Regions from separate parts of the Proteus penneri genome, predicted to be linked through region 3. Evidence: predicted binding sites of a transcription regulator. Region 3 holds the regulator's gene; each other region holds the start of a gene.

Evidence for each region. Region 3 encodes Fur, which represses iron uptake genes when iron is present. Its sites were predicted from a motif close to ATAATAATGAGAACNACTATCAA; they were not measured.
Region 1: the regulator Fur is predicted to act here: its motif matches at 2,361-2,383, upstream of H1225_RS01690 (TonB-dependent receptor domain-containing protein).
Region 2: the regulator Fur is predicted to act here: its motif matches at 3,412-3,434, upstream of feoA (ferrous iron transporter A).

Annotation. Positions count from the first base shown of each region.
Region 1 is NZ_CP059690.1:390,511-397,054, reverse strand. Features, by position in the region: gene H1225_RS01700 (ABC transporter permease) at 1-1,156, shown strand, start outside; gene fbpC (ferric ABC transporter ATP-binding protein) at 1,172-2,212, shown strand; gene H1225_RS01690 (TonB-dependent receptor domain-containing protein) at 2,435-4,516, shown strand; gene H1225_RS01685 (TonB-dependent receptor domain-containing protein) at 4,527-6,544, shown strand, end outside.
Region 2 is NZ_CP059690.1:3,282,885-3,289,428, forward strand. Features, by position in the region: gene H1225_RS14760 (glycosyltransferase family 39 protein) at 1-793, opposite strand, end outside; gene yihI (Der GTPase-activating protein YihI) at 982-1,479, shown strand; gene H1225_RS14770 (DUF4026 domain-containing protein) at 1,705-3,144, shown strand; gene feoA (ferrous iron transporter A) at 3,543-3,779, shown strand; gene feoB (Fe(2+) transporter permease subunit FeoB) at 3,828-6,155, shown strand; gene H1225_RS14785 (FeoC-like transcriptional regulator) at 6,175-6,405, shown strand; gene bioH (pimeloyl-ACP methyl ester esterase BioH) at 6,502-6,544, opposite strand, start outside.
Region 3 is NZ_CP059690.1:661,282-667,825, reverse strand. Features, by position in the region: gene pgm (phosphoglucomutase (alpha-D-glucose-1,6-bisphosphate-dependent)) at 1-939, opposite strand, end outside; gene seqA (replication initiation negative regulator SeqA) at 1,014-1,565, opposite strand; gene ybfF (esterase) at 2,021-2,809, shown strand; gene ybfE (LexA regulated protein) at 3,021-3,329, shown strand; gene fldA (flavodoxin FldA) at 3,603-4,130, shown strand; gene fur (ferric iron uptake transcriptional regulator) at 4,320-4,766, shown strand; gene H1225_RS02880 (DUF817 domain-containing protein) at 4,846-5,685, opposite strand; gene chiP (chitoporin ChiP) at 6,159-6,544, opposite strand, start outside.

The sequences.
Region 1 (6,544 bases), 270 kb from region 3:
AGAAGCGTCTTACACCTTAAGAGCTAACCGTTATCAAACCTTCTTTAACGTCTTTATGCCGTTACTTAAGCCCGCATTAGCCAATGCATTTTTAATTGTGATTGTGCAATCTCTTGCTGACTTTAGTAACCCATTGGTTTTAGGGGGCAACTTTGACGTTATCGCCACACAAATTTACTTCTATATCACTGGCTCTCAATTGGATTATCAATCAGCCAGTACATTAGGTGCATCACTGTTAGTTTTCTCACTATTAGTGTTCTGTGTGCAGTATATGTGGATTGGTAAACGCTCTTACGTCACCGTATCAGGGAAATCCTATCGTGGTGATGTTCAACCTTTGCCATCGTCGCTAATTGCATTTGTGACAACAGTTTTAGCTATTTGGGTTGTCTTTAATATCTTGTTATATGGCAGTATTTTCTATGGTAGCTTCACCGTTAACTGGGGAGTTGATTACACCTTAACGCTGGATAACTTTATCAAGTTATTTGGTCAAGGAATGAGTGATGGTGCATGGCCGTCGTTATTAGATACCTTGTTATATGCAGGTATTGCAGCACCGATTACCGCTATTCTCGGACTATTAATCGCCTATATCGTCGTGCGCCAAGACTTTAAAGGTAAGAAAAGTATTGAGTTCACAACAATGCTCTGTTTTGCTGTCCCGGGAACTGTTGCCGGTGTCTCTTATATTCTTGCGTTTAACGACTCACCGTTCTATTTAACGGGAACGGCGGCAATTGTCATTATCTCAATGACTATGCGTAACGTGCCTGTGGGAATACGTGCGGGTATTGCGGGATTAGGACAAATTGATAAATCGCTTGATGAAGCTTCTCTAAGCTTAAGAGCAAATTCAATGAGAACGATTTTCTATGTGCTATTGCCGTTATTACGCCCTGCTATTTTATCTGCGCTGATTTATAGCTTTGTGCGTGCGATTACCACAGTCAGCGCCATCGTCTTCCTTGTTACACCTGATACACGTGTTGCAACTGCTTATATTTTAAACCGTGTTGAAGATGGTGAATACGGTGTCGCAATTGCCTATGGCTCGATTTTAATCGTCGTCATGTTGGCAATTATTTTCTTATTTGACTATTTGATTGGCGAAGCCCGTGTTTCACGCTCTAAAGCCAAAAATGCACAGTAATACGGAGTATAAATCATGACACAACAACATTTCGTTGAACTGAAAAATGTCATTAAGCGTTTTGGCACTAACACGGTTATTGAAGATCTCAGTTTGTCTATTCCACAAGGCAAAATGGTTTCATTATTAGGCCCTTCAGGTTGCGGTAAAACAACCGTTTTACGTTTAGTTGCTGGGTTAGAAAAACCAACAGAAGGTAAGATCTTTATTGATGGTGAAGATGTCACTGAACGCTCAATTCAACAACGTGATATCTGTATGGTATTTCAGTCTTATGCCCTTTTCCCTCATATGTCATTAGGGGAAAACATTGGCTATGGCTTAAAAATGCTTGGGCGTCCTAAAGCAGAAATCAAACAACGGGTTTCTGAAGCTTTAGAGCTGGTGGACTTAGCGGGCTTTGAAGATCGTTTTGTTGACCAAATATCAGGGGGACAACAGCAACGGGTTGCCTTAGCTCGCGCCTTAATTTTAAAACCTAAAGTACTGCTTTTTGATGAGCCACTCAGTAACCTTGATGCTAATTTACGTCGTAGCATGAGAGAAAAAATTCGTGAATTACAACAACAGTTTAATATCACTTCTCTTTACGTAACCCATGACCAAAGTGAAGCATTTGCGGTTTCTGATATGGTATTGGTGATGAATAAAGGCAAGATAATGCAATTAGGTTCACCGCAAACTCTTTATCGCCAACCAGCTTCTGAATTTATGGCCAGCTTTATGGGAGATGCAAACTTATTCCCAGCCACATTAGGCCCTGATTATGTTGATATTTTCCAATATCGTCTACCAAAGCCAGATACATTTAACACCACTAAAACAGACGTTAGAGTTGGCGTTAGACCAGAAGCTATCACCTTATCTCAACAAGGCGATGCCTGTCAGCAATGCAAAATCATCCATGTCGCTTATATGGGTCCTCAGTATGAGGTAACCGTAGAATGGCAAAATCAGACTTTGCTATTACAAGTCAATGCCACACAGCTTCAACCAAATGTCGGTGATAGCTATTATCTGCAAATTCATCCTTATGGCATGTTTATTTTAGAATAAATAGTTTTACCCTATTTTCTCATTTATCTTCAAGGCGTCGTTATGACGCCTTTTTCACACCCTCATTTTTCATCTTCTCAATTTATTTTTTATTAAATTACATACAGTTATAGGTTTTTTATTATTTTTAAAAAATCATTACTTGCTAATGATAATTATACTTACTTACAATACTTTTTAAAATGTTACATTATAACATTACTTAAAAGGAGGGTGAACGGTATGAAGAAATCCATTTTTAGTTATACAACGCTTTTTATTTCAATAAGTTACTCTTTGTTTGCAAATGCAAGCTCTGCAATAAAATCAAAAGAAAATCAGACTAATGAGGTATTAAAAGTCTATTCAACACCTTTACATACGCCACAAGAAAAAATGGCAATACCTGTTGCAGTTTTGACACAAGAAGAGCTACGCGCTAATCGTAGTGCCTCAATTGCTGAAACATTGACATCTCTACCCGGTTTTCATGCCAGTTTTTTTGGTGGCGGTTCGGTACATCCGGTTATTCGGGGAATGTCTGGAAATCGAGTCAAGGTATTACACAGTGGTAGTGATCTTATGGATGTCTCGTCGATTGGTGCAGATCATGCAATCACCAGTGAACCCTTTTTAAGCCAGCGTATTGAAGTATTAAAAGGCCCTGCAACATTACTTTATGGAGGGGGGACAATAGGTGGTGCAATTAACGTTATTGATAGCAAGATTCCTATGTCAGTGCCTAAAAAAGGCTACGAGGGCGAATTACAGTATCAATACGATTCCGTTTCTAAGGGAAATACAGGATCAATCGGATTAACATTAGGAGAAGATAATTTAGCTCTGCACCTTGAAGGGACTAAACGTTATCAAAGCGATTACAAACAGCCAGCACCTTTGCATCAAGGAGAACCTAGCCGTTTAGCCGGATCTTATCAAGATAACCAATCGGCAAATATCGGTGCATCTTGGATCTTAGATGATGGCTATATTGGAATTGGCTATGGTGAACAACATCGCCGATATGGATTACCCGGGCATACGCATTTTCATGATCATGAAGAGGAATACCATCATCATACCTCAATTCGCCCTCCGTTAATCGGCCATCATCATCATAATCACAATCATGAATACCCTGATGAACAACATCAACATGGTATTCCTTATATTGTTATGGATAGCAAACGATGGGATCTTCGTGGTGAAAAAAACAATCCATTTACTGGTATTGAATCAATACGTTTCAGTGCGGCCAGAACCGATTATCATCATGATGAAAAAGAAGGAAATGAAGTCAGTACCTCATTTAAAAACAAAGGCGATGAATTAAGACTGACATTTACACATCAACCTATTTGGGGTTGGCATGGTGTTATTGGCGGGCAATTTAATCAGCGTGATTTTAGTGCTCAAGGAGAAGAAGCTTATGTACCGTCAACAAAAACAAAAAATCACTCACTCTTTTTATTAGAAGAATACCAATTAGGTGATTTTCGCTATGAATTAGGATTTCGCCAAGAGTGGCAATCACTGTTAAATAGAGAAACTCAAAAAAATAATAAGCAGAGTGCATCTTCTATTTCTGCTGGATTAGCATGGAATTTTACACAAGACTATTTTTTAAATTTATCACTCTCACACACGAAAAGATTACCTGTTGCAGAAGAGCTTTACGCGAATGGTGTTCATGCTGCAAGTCGAACTATTGAAAAAGGCGATCCTAATTTAACCGCAGAGGCTGCAAATAATATTGATATTGGAATAACTAAAGTAACAGGTGATATTCAATTCAATATAAGTGCCTATTATAACCGTATTAATAATTATATTTACGGTCAGTTTACGGGGACTGAATTAAATAATGGCTATCGTTCATTACAATATGTTCAAAATGATGCACAGTTTAAAGGTATAGAAGGAAATATTGATTATTACTATAACCAAGATAGCTTAATTGGTATTTCTGGTGATTATGTTAGAGCAAATTTACTACACAATAAGGGAAATATACCAAGAATACCGGCTTATCGTTTAAGTACTTATATTAAACATAGTTTTACAGAAAACGTAATTGGACAAATCCGCATTGATCATTTTGGAAAACAGAATAAAACAGCAGACTATGAAACATCCACAGAGGCTTATAACACAGTTAGTTTAGGTAGTGAATATATTGGTTATTTAGATAACACAGATTATACCTTATACGCCAAGATTAATAATATCTTTGATGCAAAAGGGAAAGACAGCACCTCTTATATTAAAGATGAAATGTATTTACCTGGTCGTAATATTATCTTAGGCGCTACTCTTACATTCTAATATGAATATCATGAAAAAAAGTAAACTCTCTATTATTTTACTTATACTTTTGTCGTCTCCTTTATATGGAAAAGAGAATAATCAAGATAAAAGCCAAGAAAAAGAAACATCAAACGATGTTATTACTGTTAAAGCAACATCAATAAAAAACAAAGAGACATTCTCCTCTTTATTACTCAATAATCGAGAAGAGATAAAAGGAAAACAACTTGAACAAATAAAAACAAATACGATTGGTAATACCGTTGCAAAAGTTGCTGGTGTACAAGCCGAAGGCTTTGGCCCTAATGCTGCAAGACCTGTTATTCGAAGTTTATCAGGAAATCGTGTAGGCATTTTAGTCAATAATCTACCAATTAATGATGTTTCATTTATTAGTGGAAATATGCCAATCCCCATTGATATGAATAGAATTAATGAAATATCGATTAGCAAAAACTCTGAAGCACTCTTTTATGGTGGTAGTACAAGCGGTGGCGCTATTCATTTGTGGGATGACCGAATAATGACACAGCTACCTGAAAAAGCGATTTCAGGTGCCGTGACTTTTAATGGAAGTACCAATAACGGTAATGGAGGTTCTGCAAATATTAAGTTCAGCGATGAAGAAAACTGGATTTTTAATATTTCAGGTGCCACTAAACGCGTCTCTCGATATAAAATTCCAACACGCTCTAAAGTGGGAGCTTGTTATAGCTATCAACAACTAAAAGACCATTTTGCATTACGTGATCAATGCCAAGTGGATATGAAAGTATTTACTAGCCGTAATCCTGAAGCTTATCCTTACATTAGTGAGTTTTGGAAAAAATATCAGGTTGAATATGAGCTAAGTGAAGATGAAAAATATACCTTTAAAGATAAAGACTATTTTTCAGGTGTTGGCTATGTTGATAACGAACCCAATTCACAATATAAACCGGGTAGTCCCACATCGATTGAACATGTGACTCCACCTAAACATTATGTTGAAAATAATAATAAAGAGATCCCAAATAGCTTTTTAAAAAGCCAAAGTGGCAATGCATCTCTTTCTTATATTAGAGATGAAGGCTATATAGGTTTATCTGTTACTGATTTTCAGACTTCTTACGGTGTACCGGGTTATGCTTATCTCACCACAAAAACAAGTCGAGAAATGTATAAGCCTGTTTCGGTTTCAAATCATAATCGGCGAATAGATATACAAGGAAAACATTATCACTTAACACCTTTTTTAAGAGACAGCGCTTTTTATTACTCTTATTCTGAATCGAAAGATGAAGAATTAGTGGGACAAATTGCATCATCCGTATTTGAGACCAAAAATCACCAATTAGCATTAGAAACGGCACATGCTCCACTCTTTAATCGGTTAAACGGTGCTATTGGCGTTAACGGTAATTATCGTGATCTGAAAACGTCTGGTTATGATGCTTATTTACCCAGTGTATTAACCAAAGAGTACGGAATATATTGGGTTGAATCGCTAAATTTATCTCCTTTTGAGCTCACGGCTGGATATCGTAAAGGTTACACTCAACATAATCTCAATATTCCAGCGAATTATAATCGTGGTAGAGGGCAAGGTTCTAATTTACAAAACCGTCATTTTGATACAAGTGCAAATACACTCGCCCTATCTTTTACACCAATTGATGAATGGACATTAAAACTACAACAAAATATTTCTTATCGAGCACCAGAAATTAATGAACTTTATACACATGGCCCTCATTATGCTTATTTAATTGAAGAACAAGGAAACAGTAAATTTAATACCGAAAAAAGCAAAAGTATTGAATTATCATCTGTTATTGAGATTGGCAATTTCTCTAATAAGATTAATTTGTATAAAACAGACTACAGTGATTTTAAATTTAGGCGATTAACGGGGATCAGTCGTGGTGGTGTTACCGTTATGGAGTGGGATGAAACTGATCTCGAAACAAAAGGATTAGAATACGAATTTAAGTATTTATATGAAATGCCTCACGATCATAATCTTACATTTACACTATTCGGGGATTTTGTCGAAAATAAAAGTAA
Region 2 (6,544 bases), 1.4 Mb from region 3:
AACTTACTCGGCCACCATAAAGACGTAATATTACCCACATCAAGATAATGGGATAAAAAACCGTCAGTACAGCACGCGTTGTACGCAAATTAAAACGGTTTTCTATTTGTGAATCGACCCACTTAAAAGCGGCAAAGTCGGTTTGCCATAACCAAATAAAATTAGGGATAACAAAAGCAAACCAAATAACCAACGCTATATAGAAATAGGGAGAACAATAACTTGCTCGAACTTTAGGTACAAAAAGGCTTGATAAAAACACAGAACCCATAAAAGCTAACGATGAATATTTCCCCATTGTGGCGATACCCATCGTAATCGCAAAACCAATCCAATATTTTTGATTGTCATTAATAGCACAAAGGAAAAAATAGAACGCCCATGCCCAACAACCCACTAGAATATAATTATCGTTATACGGGATAATATCAAAGTTGATAACGCCAGATAAATTAAGCGACAACATAGCAAACCAAGCTAGATTAGTATTTTGTGTCAACTTATAGGCTAAGTTCCAAACACCTAATAGCCCAATGGCAATGACAATAAAGTGGATAAAATACCAATAAAAGCTAAAATCGATACCGCCATAAATAGCCGGTGTCATTATAAAACCAACAAACCAAGGATTTTTTGGAGATCCCCACCCTCCATTAGTGCCCCAATTAACAGCCTCAACAGCATCATAAGGCACGGTAGGGTCAAAGAGATAACTCACTAAGATCCAGAGCGTCGCATAACCAATAACCCACCAATATACTGGTTTACGTAATTGTGCAGATAATAATGTCATAATAAATAAAAATTTAAGTTAATTAATTTAGTTTGGTCGTTGATTGACGTCACAACACAGTAAAGTATAGTGAAACGAACCGCACATTGTACGTGAGCAAAAATTAAATTGTCTTAAATTTGCGCTTTTATTGAAAATTTGTTTCTGATAGATTGCGCAACCAAGAAGATCACTATCGAGTTACCATTATGAATATGATTAAAAGAAAACCCGCAGCTAAAACACGTAAGAAATCTCGTGAAGAGCTGAACGCGGAAGGACGTGAACGTAAACGTCAAAAAAAACACCGCGGCAATCCTGCCGGTAACCGTCAGCAGGAAGCGGAAAATAAACAGCAAACGAAAAATACAGCGCCGAAAGATCCCCGTATTGGTAGCAAAAAACCGATCCCTCTGATTGTGGGTGATACACCAAAAGTGGCGAAGAAAAAACCGGCACCCGTTAAAGAAGAGCCCGTTCGTTTAACATCTGAGCAAGAATTAGACCTGTTAGAAAACGATGCTCGTTTAGATGAATTACTGTCTCGTCTTGAAAACGGTGAAAAACTCAACGCAGAAGAACAGGCTTATACTGAGAAAACCCTTGATCGTATTGACGAATTAATGGTTGAACTGGGTATTGAGTTTGAAGATGATGACGATGAAGAGAAAACAGAAGACATCATGCAATTGCTGAAAGGTAAATAATCAAAAGATTAATTATTTTCCTTGATTAGCTGACATCTAACGGATATTAATAACTTATTGATATCCGTTATTTTTTATAACGTTTTCTCTGTTTTACTTTTCATTAATTTTTATTATCAACAATAGATTAAATAACCCTCACAAGCTCAGATAACTCCATCTATTCCTCTCTTGTTATCCCTGATATCCTATTTTTCTATCTTTAATATACGAGTGATAAAAAATATGGATAACAGACAGCAGTACTTAGATATCGCAGCCGGGCAAGGAGAAAAAGTGCCCTCTCGTATAGTGGCCTTCCCTGCACAGCCACTAAACTATGCGCTTATTGAACAACGTCTAGACGAACAGACAGATTACACTGATGGTGAAATAAATTATCTCAGTGAAAATATTGATGACGGTTTTTTCTATCGTTGCCAACATGGTGATGACGAGTTACATTTTTTTGTCTGTCTTTACCCTCGTGATGAAAATTACGAAATACGCCCAATGTATTCAACAGATGAACTTACCCCGCAATTATTAGCGCACGCAAATGCCACAACTCAAGATTTATTGTTGGAAACACTGTTTACTGAAACCTTGCATCCTTTAGCGAGTTATCGCCATCAACTGAATTTTCTTAATATCATCGCACCCGAAATAGTTTTAGCATTAGATGAATCAGCGGCAGGTAAAGCATTAACGCCTGAGTGGATACGCTTCCAATTAGAAACGCCCGATCTTTATCCTGAAGTAGAAAGCTTATATGTTATTCATGCTGTCTATGACACAGAAAATGAACCACCAACCATGTTCTGGTTCCATACACATGGATTAGCTCGTTGTGGTTTAACAGAAGTCGATTTAGTTATTCCAAGTATGCTTGAATCTTACTATGGTATTCCTGATCTCTTCCGTTGCTTTGTTAATAACAGCATTAATCATCGCCAAATTGCATTTGGTGAACCAATGCTTTGCGGTCAAACATCATCAGGCTTGGAGTATCTTGTCGCATTACCTTTTGAAGAAGGTATTCGCCATATTAATCAATCAACACCACTCGAAAGCCTTAGACCTTTAGAAGAGATGCGTTACGACACGGAAGGTGCACCACACGGCGTTTTCTTGGGTGATTTGGCCGATCGTGATGAATATCATCAACATCCTTCTTCTATGCTATTTAGAACCAATGAAGAAAATCCTGTTTTAGAAACCTTCTTTAAAGGTTATGAAGAGCAGCAAGCGATGATGCTACTGCGTAGCAATGAAGAAACCTATGAGATGTCTGAAAAAGCCAAGCGACGTTGGGAATACTTCGTTTCTATGTTTGATAACTACAATCAACCACCTGTTGAGAAAAAAAGTGGGTTTCTCTCCAAGTTATTAGGAAAAGACAAACCCGAAGAGACCGAAAACCCGTGGCAATTTATGATCAAATTCGGCATTCCTTATGGTGAAGAGGAAGAGCTAGAGCATATGTGGTTTGTGCCACAGTCTCGTGATGGAGACACTGTTTATGCAAAATTACTCAATGTGCCATTTTATGTGAAAGAGATGCAAGAAGGTGAAATCTATCCCATCAATATAGATTTAATTACTGATTGGGTCGTTTCATTTGAAGGTGATAGCTATACCCCTAACAATATTTACCAGCTTTTTAGCCACCAGCAAACTCACTAATTAGTAGGCATTCACAATAACAACGCGAGCTTTTTTACTTAAGCTCGCGATCTTCATATTCTTGAAATCTACGTTTATCTTGTTCCCTGTTAATACTATTAATTGATTATTATTTTATTGCTACATCGACATCTCAACACTTCACATTTTGTTTTTGTCTAGTAACAGATAGAGAAAACAGCCTGATTTCCTCCCAATATCTTTTCTCTGGTTGATTTAAATCAAGTGCAGATAAGTGTAGTCTAGGCTAAATTATACCCAATAAGGATAATTATAATTCTCATTAGCATTAAAAATATTTATTATAATTATCCTGACTATTATTATGTGAATTCTCATACGCGTTAATAATTATCAGTATCATTATTTTTTGTATCAACATTCGTGGAAGGACGATTATGTCTCTGATCCCAAATCACAGTTATAAAATCTTGAGCTACTCACCTCAGATTAGCCCTGCATACAGACAGAAATTGTTATCTTTAGGTATGTTACCTGGCGCTGTGTTTAACGTTATTCGTATCGCACCACTGGGTGATCCTATTCAAATAGAAACGCACCGAGTCTCCCTAATTTTAAGAAAAAAAGATCTCGCATTCATTAATCTTAGCGAAGTAGTTCATAGCGAAAAATAATCGTTATTTCTCATTCAACCTGGCAAGACAACTATTGGCATCACTATTATGACTCCTCTCACTATAGGCCTTATCGGTAATCCCAATGCCGGTAAAACAACACTCTTTAATCAGTTAACAGGCTCTCGTCAGCGTGTGGGTAACTGGGCGGGTGTAACGGTCGAACGTAAAGTTGGTCGTTTCACAACTGCAAATCATAAAATTGAGCTCGTCGATTTACCCGGAACTTACTCTTTAACGACAATCTCAGAACAGACATCGCTTGATGAGCAAATCGCCTGCCATTTCATTTTAAGTAATGAAGCTGACATGTTGATTAACGTGGTTGATGCATCAAACCTTGAGCGTAACCTCTATTTGACATTGCAACTGCTTGAGCTTGGTATTCCGTGTATCGTGGCATTAAACATGCTCGATATTGCAGAACACCAAGATATGCAAATTGATATCAAGGCACTTTCAGAACATTTGGGTTGTCCTGTTATTCCAATGATTTCAACCAAAGCATCTGGCATTGATAAGCTCAAAGAAGCCATTGATACCTTCCCGGCTGAAAAGAAAAAACCACAAGAATTACTCACTTCTTATCCACTATGGTTATTAAATGAAGTTGAGGTACTTGCTGAAAAAATTAATCATGATGAGTTTAATTTACAGCAACGTCGTTGGATGGCATTACAGTGTTTAGAGGGCGATATTTATACTCACCAACGAGCTCAAATCACGAGTGAAGATATCAAAAACATCCGCCAACGCATTCAAGACGAACAGAATAATGAACCAGAATTAGTCATTGCGGATGCCCGTTACCAAAATATTGAGCGCATCTGTCATACCGTGATCAATATGGAGTCCATTAAGCCGAATATTCTGACACAAAATATCGATAAAGTGATATTAAACCGTTGGTTAGGTGTTCCTATCTTCCTGTTTGTTATGTATTTAATGTTCGTTCTAGCAATTAACATTGGTGGTGCATTACAACCTGCTTTTGAAGGTGGCTCCGAAGCTATCTTTATTCATGGTATTCAATGGGTTGGTGCAACGTTTAACTTCCCTGAATGGCTGACAATTTTCCTTGCTCAAGGTGTCGGTGGCGGTATCAATACTGTTCTTCCATTGGTGCCACAAATCGGGATGATGTACCTCTTTTTATCTATCCTTGAAGACTCAGGTTATATGGCTCGTGCCGCATTTGTTATGGATAGATTGATGCAAGCTCTGGGATTGCCGGGTAAATCATTCGTACCACTGATTGTCGGTTTTGGTTGTAACGTACCTTCCATTATGGGTGCGCGTACTCTAGATGCACCCAGAGAGCGATTGATCACCGTATTAATGGCACCGTTTATGTCTTGTGGTGCTCGTTTAGCGATCTTCGCGGTATTTGCGGCAGCTTTCTTTGGTAAAAACGGCGCGAGTGTTGTTTTCTCGCTTTATCTTCTGGGTATTGTGGTTGCTATCCTCACAGGCTTGTTGCTAAAACACACCATTATGCGCGGCGAAGCGTCACCTTTCGTGATGGAACTGCCTGTTTATCATGTTCCTCACCTAAAAACGTTACTAATGCAAACTTGGCAACGTTTAAAAGGCTTCGTGGTACGTGCGGGTAAAGTCATTATTATTGCCAGTATGTTTATCGGTGCATTAAATAGCTTCACTTTCTCAGGTAAGCCTGCCGATAACATCAATGACTCTGCATTGGCAGAGGTCAGTAAAGTGATCACACCATTATTGCAACCTATTGGTGTTCATAACGATAACTGGCAAGCAACGGTAGGTTTAGTCACCGGTGCAATGGCAAAAGAAGTGGTTGTGGGAACATTAAATACCCTTTATACCGCGGAAAGCATTGTGAACGAGCCTTTTGATCCTGAAGAATTCGATCTGTGGGGTGAAATTGGTGACGCCTTTGGTGAAACATGGGATAGCTTAAAAGAGACTTTCACGCTAGCTGCACTTTCTAATCCAATTGAAGCAAGTAAAGGTGATGGTGAAATGGATACCGGCACAATGGGAACTATGGGGGCAAAATTTGGCTCCGGCATTGCTGCATACAGCTATTTAATCTTTGTTTTACTGTATGTGCCTTGTGTTTCAGTGATGGGTGCTATTGCGCGTGAAACCAGTCGTGGCTGGATGACCTTCTCTATTCTTTGGGGATTAAATATTGCTTACTCACTGGCTGCGCTGTTCTATCAAACCGCAACCTTTAGCGAGCATCCACAAAGTAGTGGTATCACCATTGCGGCTGTAGTTATCTTCAACTTAATTTTGTTTATCTTGTTGCGTAATGCCCGTAATCGTCTAACAATTAACTTAAGCAATAAACCTTCATTGGCTAAACAATGTTGTTCAAAAGGTAGTTGTCACTAAGTGACCAAGGAAAAGTAAGATGGCTAGTTTGATAGAAGTACGTGATTGTATCGCCCTTAATGGTCGAGCCGATGCCCGTCTTATCAGCCATCAACTCAATATGCCTGAACCGTTGGTGCAAGCAATGTTAGAGCGGCTCACATTGATGGGTAAGCTTCAAGAGGTAGATGTCGAGGATTGTCTTACGGGCAGTTGTAAAAGTTGCCCTGAAGCCACCGCCTGCCAGACAAAGCTTTATCAATTACGCTAACAATAATAGTGTATAACCGACTTAAATCCCCTATTTTTATAGGGGATTTTTCTATCATCACACTCGGTTCTATCTTGCTTGGTGCATAATAGTAGTTCATTCTTTACATGCGTGAATAAGTGCGTCACTAAATTCATCT
Region 3 (6,544 bases):
CACAATACCATGACGATCGTAATCTGGATCGTTAGCAAAGGCTAAGTCAAATTTATCACGCAATTGTAATAAACCTTCCATTGCCCATGGTGATGAACAATCCATACGAATAACGCCATCATGATCGAGCGTCATAAAACGGAATGTCTGATCGACTTGATCGTTAACCAATTCAAGATCAAGACCATAATATTCACCAATGCGTTTCCAATACTCAATACCGGAACCACCTAATGGATCAACACCTAATTTTAAGCCGGCTTTCTTAATGGCTTCCATATCAACAACGTCACCTAACGCTTTGACATAAGGCATAATTAAGTCTTGAGCTTCAATATAACCACTCGCCAATGCTTCATCATACGAAAGACGCTTGATCCCTGCTAAATTATTTTCAAGCAGTTCATTAGCACGTTTTTCAATAACCGAAGTTAAGTCAGTATCAGCAGGCCCACCATTTGATGGGTTATATTTAATACCGCCATCTTCAGGTGGGTTATGTGATGGCGTGATAACAATGCCATCAGCAATATCTTGATGTGCATCGTTGTAAGTCAAAATAGAAAAAGAAACTGCCGGTGTGGGTGTATAGCCATTATTTTCTTGAATAACCACTTTCACTTTATTGGCAGCGAGTACTTCTAAAACAGAAATAAACGCAGGCTCTGACAGTCCATGAGTATCTTTACCCACGTAACATGGCCCTGTTACTCCATTTTTTGCACGTACTTCAGCAATAGCTTGTGCAATTGCCAAAATATGGGCTTCATTGAAGCTATGGCGATTTGCACTTCCACGATGACCAGATGTACCAAATTTCACACGATGAGCATTATTGCTAACTTGAGGTTTAAGTGAATAGTATTGAGACGTTAATTGCGCCACATTAATCAGATCACTTTGACGAGTATGCTGCCCTGCTCTTGGATGAATTGCCACGAACCTTCTCCTATTAGACATCACAATCACGCTTTAAACAAAAGCCTTTGCAATGCATCAATTAACAATAGTGGTTAGATAGTTCCACACACCTTATCAATCTCATTTGCAGGAAATTGCATATCCTGCATGATGCTTTGTACCATTGTTCTTTTACGCTCTGTGTTCGAGTTAGTAATAACCCAAAACGGCGTACCTGAAATATGGCGCGGTTTTGTATGACGCCCACTATCGAGTAATGTTTGTTCATCACCAGCAAAATAGATGCGTGTTCGTCCATGTACTGTTTCAGCAGATTGAGTAAAAGTAGCACTATCTAGGCTATATAACGTAGAAAGGATCTGTAAAAAACGATCAACTGATTTTGTTTTTTCTGCATAGCTGTCAGATAACAACAGTTCTCGCATTTCACGAACCGGATTTTTTGCTGGTGTAATCGATTTAGGTTCAGCTTCCTGTTTCATAACAGGTGCTTGTACTGACTCAGTGACGACGACTGGTTGTACGGGCTGTTTGGCATCGAGCTTCAGTAGACGCCTTAAAATATCTGAAGCGCTTTCACCGATATGCCTAGTTTCGCTAGCAATATAGCGGTAAAGTTCGTCATCAATTTCTATCTTTTTCATTGCTACCCAGTACTGTTTTCAAAAAAAGTAATTAGGATTATAAGATATAATCTTTAAAAACAAAATAGGTAAAATTTCAATAACTTAAAGAAGATCTATTCAAGATCCTACCGTTTGAAAGGCTAAGCTCGGTATTTATCCTATTGTTTATCTTGGTATCATCTTCTATTCTTTGAACTTATTCACACAAAATCAGTTTTAAATTCAAACATATCACACCACCGACCACCAAATAATATAAAATCCTGACTATTTATTTTTTAGCAATGTTAACATTTCAATTTCTTAAATAACTTTAGAGCATATATCTATAAAATATTATTTTATGGATTTTTATAAATTTATCTTATTAATTATTTCTGAGTTTCATTACTCTTTTATATTATTGCGATAAGTTGGCTTAGCATCTTGTGCATGTCATCATAGAAAAAATCGCAATCATTTTGGTCATTAATATGAAACTCAATACATTATTAAATTATCAATTACACCAACCTGAAACTACACCTGCGCCTGCATCTAATTTACCTATCGTCTTGATCCACGGCCTCTTTGGTGACCTCAATAATTTAGGCGTTTTAAGTCGCGCACTTCGTCAAGATAATACCGTGATACAAATTGATGTGCGTAACCATGGACACTCTCCTCATAGCGAAAGTATGAATTATCAAGATATGGCGCAAGATGTACTTGCATTGCTTGATAATTTAGCTATCCCAAAAGCCATTATTATTGGGCACTCAATGGGAGGCAAAATTGCGATGGCGATGACAGCATTAGCCCCCGAACGTATCGCAAATATTGTTGTGATTGATATGTCTCCTGTTGCTTACAACGTTCGCCGTCATGACAAAATTTTTGCTGCGCTTGAAGCCGTAACAGAAGCTCAAGCCACACGTCGTCAAGATGCTATGGAAATCATGCGCCCTTTTATTGAAGAGGAAGGTGTGATCCAGTTTTTACTCAAATCATTCAAAAATGGTCAGTGGCTATTTAATTTACCTGCAATAAAAAATGCTTATTCAGACATTATTGGCTGGCAAGAGGTGCCTGCTTGGCATCATCCTGTATTATTTATTCGTGGCGGTTTATCACCTTATATTTTAGATGAGTATCGTGAAAATATAGCTCGCCAATTTCCTCTCGCAACCGCCTTTGTTGTCGCAAACACAGGGCATTGGGTGCATTCAGAAAAACCCGATACCGTTATTAAGGCCATTCGTCGTTTTTTAGAAAAAGCTTAATTAATAAACGTTATAGCTTAAAATAACGCCACTGAAAAATGAGAATGTCATAGAGTGTATAATTATTGTGCTTAAAAATAGTGTCTGTTGATAAAAAGACCAAATCACAATAGGTTAAATTAAGGAAGCAGTGGCGAGACATCACTATGTGGGGTATTATTGGGCGTTTCGCAATTTAGTCATTGGTATACGCCCTTTCACAGCAAAATTTATGGCAAAAGAACAAACTGATCGCACCACTCTGGATTTGTTCGCAGATGAACGCAGACCTGGGCGACCTAAAACAAACCCGCTTTCTCGGGATGAACAGCTTAGAATTAATAAACGCAATCAATTAAGACGTGATAGAGTCAATGGGTTACGTCGAGTTGAGTTAAAATTAAATGAAGATGCTGTGAATGCTCTCAATGAGTTAGCGACAGAAAGAAACGTCAGTCGTAGTGAACTTATTGAAGAAATATTACTAGAGCAATTGGCGCAAAATCACGCCTTAAAAATGCATCAAAACAAAAATAGCTAGCAGATAAACCACACAAATTCGACAGAATTAGCCTGCTATTTTCGTCAAAATACATTTTTAGTTTTCTATTATGAAAACACAATGCTTATCTTTCACTAGTAATTGTTCAAACACAGACAAATATACTCTAAATATTTTAAAGTGTAGCTAGGTGACAAGTGAATGAGTCACTAGGAACATACAAAAAGTATGTAACTTGTGAGAATAGACGTAGTCAATAACGCTACAATTTGAAATATAACGAATTTAGAATAAAAGAGGTTATCTCACTTTATGGCAATCATAGGAATATTCTTCGGCAGTGATACTGGCAACACAGAAAATATTGCCAAAATGCTTCAAGAAAGACTGGGCGCTGATAATGCCGAAGTTCATGATATTGCAAAATCTAGTCAAGAAGACATCGAAGCGTTCGATATTCTGTTACTAGGTATTCCTACTTGGTATTATGGTGAAGCACAATGTGATTGGGATGATTTTTTCCCAACACTAGAAGATATTGATTTTAATGGTAAGCTTGTTGCACTATTTGGTTGTGGTGACCAAGAGGACTACGCAGAATATTTCTGTGATGCAATGGGTACCATTCGCGATATTATTGAGCCTCGTGGTGCAGTTATCGTCGGACATTGGCCAACTGAAGGCTATCATTTCGAAGCCTCTAAAGGACTTGCTGATGATAATCATTTTATCGGTCTTGCAATTGATGAAGATCGTCAACCAGAATTAACCGAAGAGCGTGTTGACGCTTGGGTTGCTCAAATCAAAGAAGAAATGAGCTTAGACGAAATTCTGGGATAAAATAAATTCTCAATATTGAGAATGATAATTATTCAATGGTGTGCTAAGATAGTGTGATAGGTGGGGTGTTTATTTTTAAATATCATGCCTATAATCAATAAGGTTATTTATTCACCCGAGTATTAATGAATAAAACCTATTTGTGAGCACAAAAATTAAATTCACCATTAGCAACAGGATTAAATCCGCATGACCGACAATAATAAAGCGTTAAAAAATGCTGGGTTAAAAGTTACACTTCCTCGCTTAAAGATCTTGGAAGTGCTCCAGGATCCTGAGTGCCATCATGTCAGTGCTGAAGATCTCTATAAAAAACTCATCGATATCGGTGAAGAGATTGGTCTGGCAACCGTGTATCGCGTCTTAAACCAATTTGACGATGCTGGTATTGTTACCCGTCATAATTTTGAAGGTGGTAAATCAGTATTTGAATTAACTCAACAACACCATCACGATCATTTAATTTGTCTTGATTGTGGTAAAGTTATCGAGTTTACAGATGATGCGATTGAAGTGCGCCAAAGAAACATCGCTGAACGTCATGGTATCAAACTTTCCAATCATAGCCTTTATCTATATGGCCACTGCGCTGAAGGTAATTGTAAAGAAGATAGCCACGCACATGATGAGAAATAATTCATTCTGGATAATCTCTCAGTAAAAAAAAGGAACTGCCAACAGTTCCTTTTTTATTGCCTAAAATCCGAGGATAACTCTACTTAGCTACACTGATGCTGTGTTTAATATGCTTTAAATGAACCACGATAGTAAATGTAACAATGACTAACAATGACCAAGAGCCCCATTTTCCTGCATGTACTGCAGACCAAGCACCCATTTGATTAGGATATTGCCATACACCAAAAAATGTACCGAAATTCTCAGCAAGCCAAATAAAGAAACCTATTAAAACAAAAGCCAATAATAGTGGCATTTTTCGCTCTGTATCATAAGGCGTAAAGTAAACCACACTACGAGCATAAAGACCTAAAATAAAGGCAGTTAAATACCAGCGATAATCGCCGATAAAGTGATGAGAAAAGAAATTAATATAGATAGCGAGCGCAACCAAAGTTGCCATCCAATAAGGTGGATAATGTTCAATTCGTACTTTTAAAAAACGCCATGCTTGAATTAAATAACTTCCTACTGCGGAGTACATAAATCCTGTAAACAAAGGAACTTCCCATAATTTAGTGTAAGCAAAATCAGGGTATTTCCACGATCCAATTGCCGCTGATGTTTTAAATAATTCCATCACAAAACCAACAATGTGGAAAAAACAGATCGCTTTTAATTCATCCCATGTTTCGAGTTTGCCCCATACCATCCATAATTGGAAAGCAATAGCGAGAATAAGTAAAACGTCATAACGAGGTATTCCTAATATTCCTTTACTTGGTGTTGCAAATAAAATAAAAAAGAAAAACCCCGCAAATAAACAAGAACGCGCTTCTTTCACACCAAAAAAAAGAAATTCAACAATAAATCGTTTTATACCTCTAAAGGGCTTCAATGGTGGTTCTAATAAAAAATCATCCAGTCGCTTTAACATGCTTCTTCCTGAAAACGTGCATTATTAAATAGCATTCAATGCAAAATAATAAATTAAGGAGAGATAAAATGAATGAGAAGAAATTTGCCATAGAATGAAAAAACGTACAAGGATGAAAAGAACGAAGAAAAAGAAAGGATTTAAAAATAAAGGTATTTACCCCCCACTACGATACCCACTCTGACTGCCTATTAGGGTAAATACCTTACGCAAATTTTGCGAAATAACTGAAGCACAAGAGATAAACATAACCCACTCACATTTATCTCAGACGGCATGACATGACGACTTTACTTCTTACTACTGCTGACAACTTCACTTTATTAACGAGGCTAATTTTTGAGAATAATATTTATTCTTTTTAATTTATCCCTACTCTTTCTATTACTTATTTTTACTCATCGTAATCGTATTTAACTTTTTATTTTATTCAGGATAAAGTGCAATTAATGCACTTTATCCTCACTCTGATATTAGAAAATAGTAAATGGCATAATTACGTTAAACTTAACGTCTTTTTCATCTTGGAAGATATTACCAAAACCACCTTCATAACTTGGGATATCGGAATGGTTATCATAACGGGTATAATGAAGCTTAAAGAGTGTCCCTTTAGCGCGACCTTCTTGAACCGTATACATAATATCCGCATTCCATGCACTTTCTCTGATGCGCTGACCTTGATCATAAATGGCTTTACCACTTGGCTTAGCATCCCATGCATAAACATAAGAAGTGCCTACCGCCCAGCCAGATAGATCCCAATTTTTCAGATCGTACATTACACCCGCATAAAGTGCTTTTTCACCATTGGCGTTAAAGTCAGAACGACCATCCCACCAAATATCAAGACGACCAT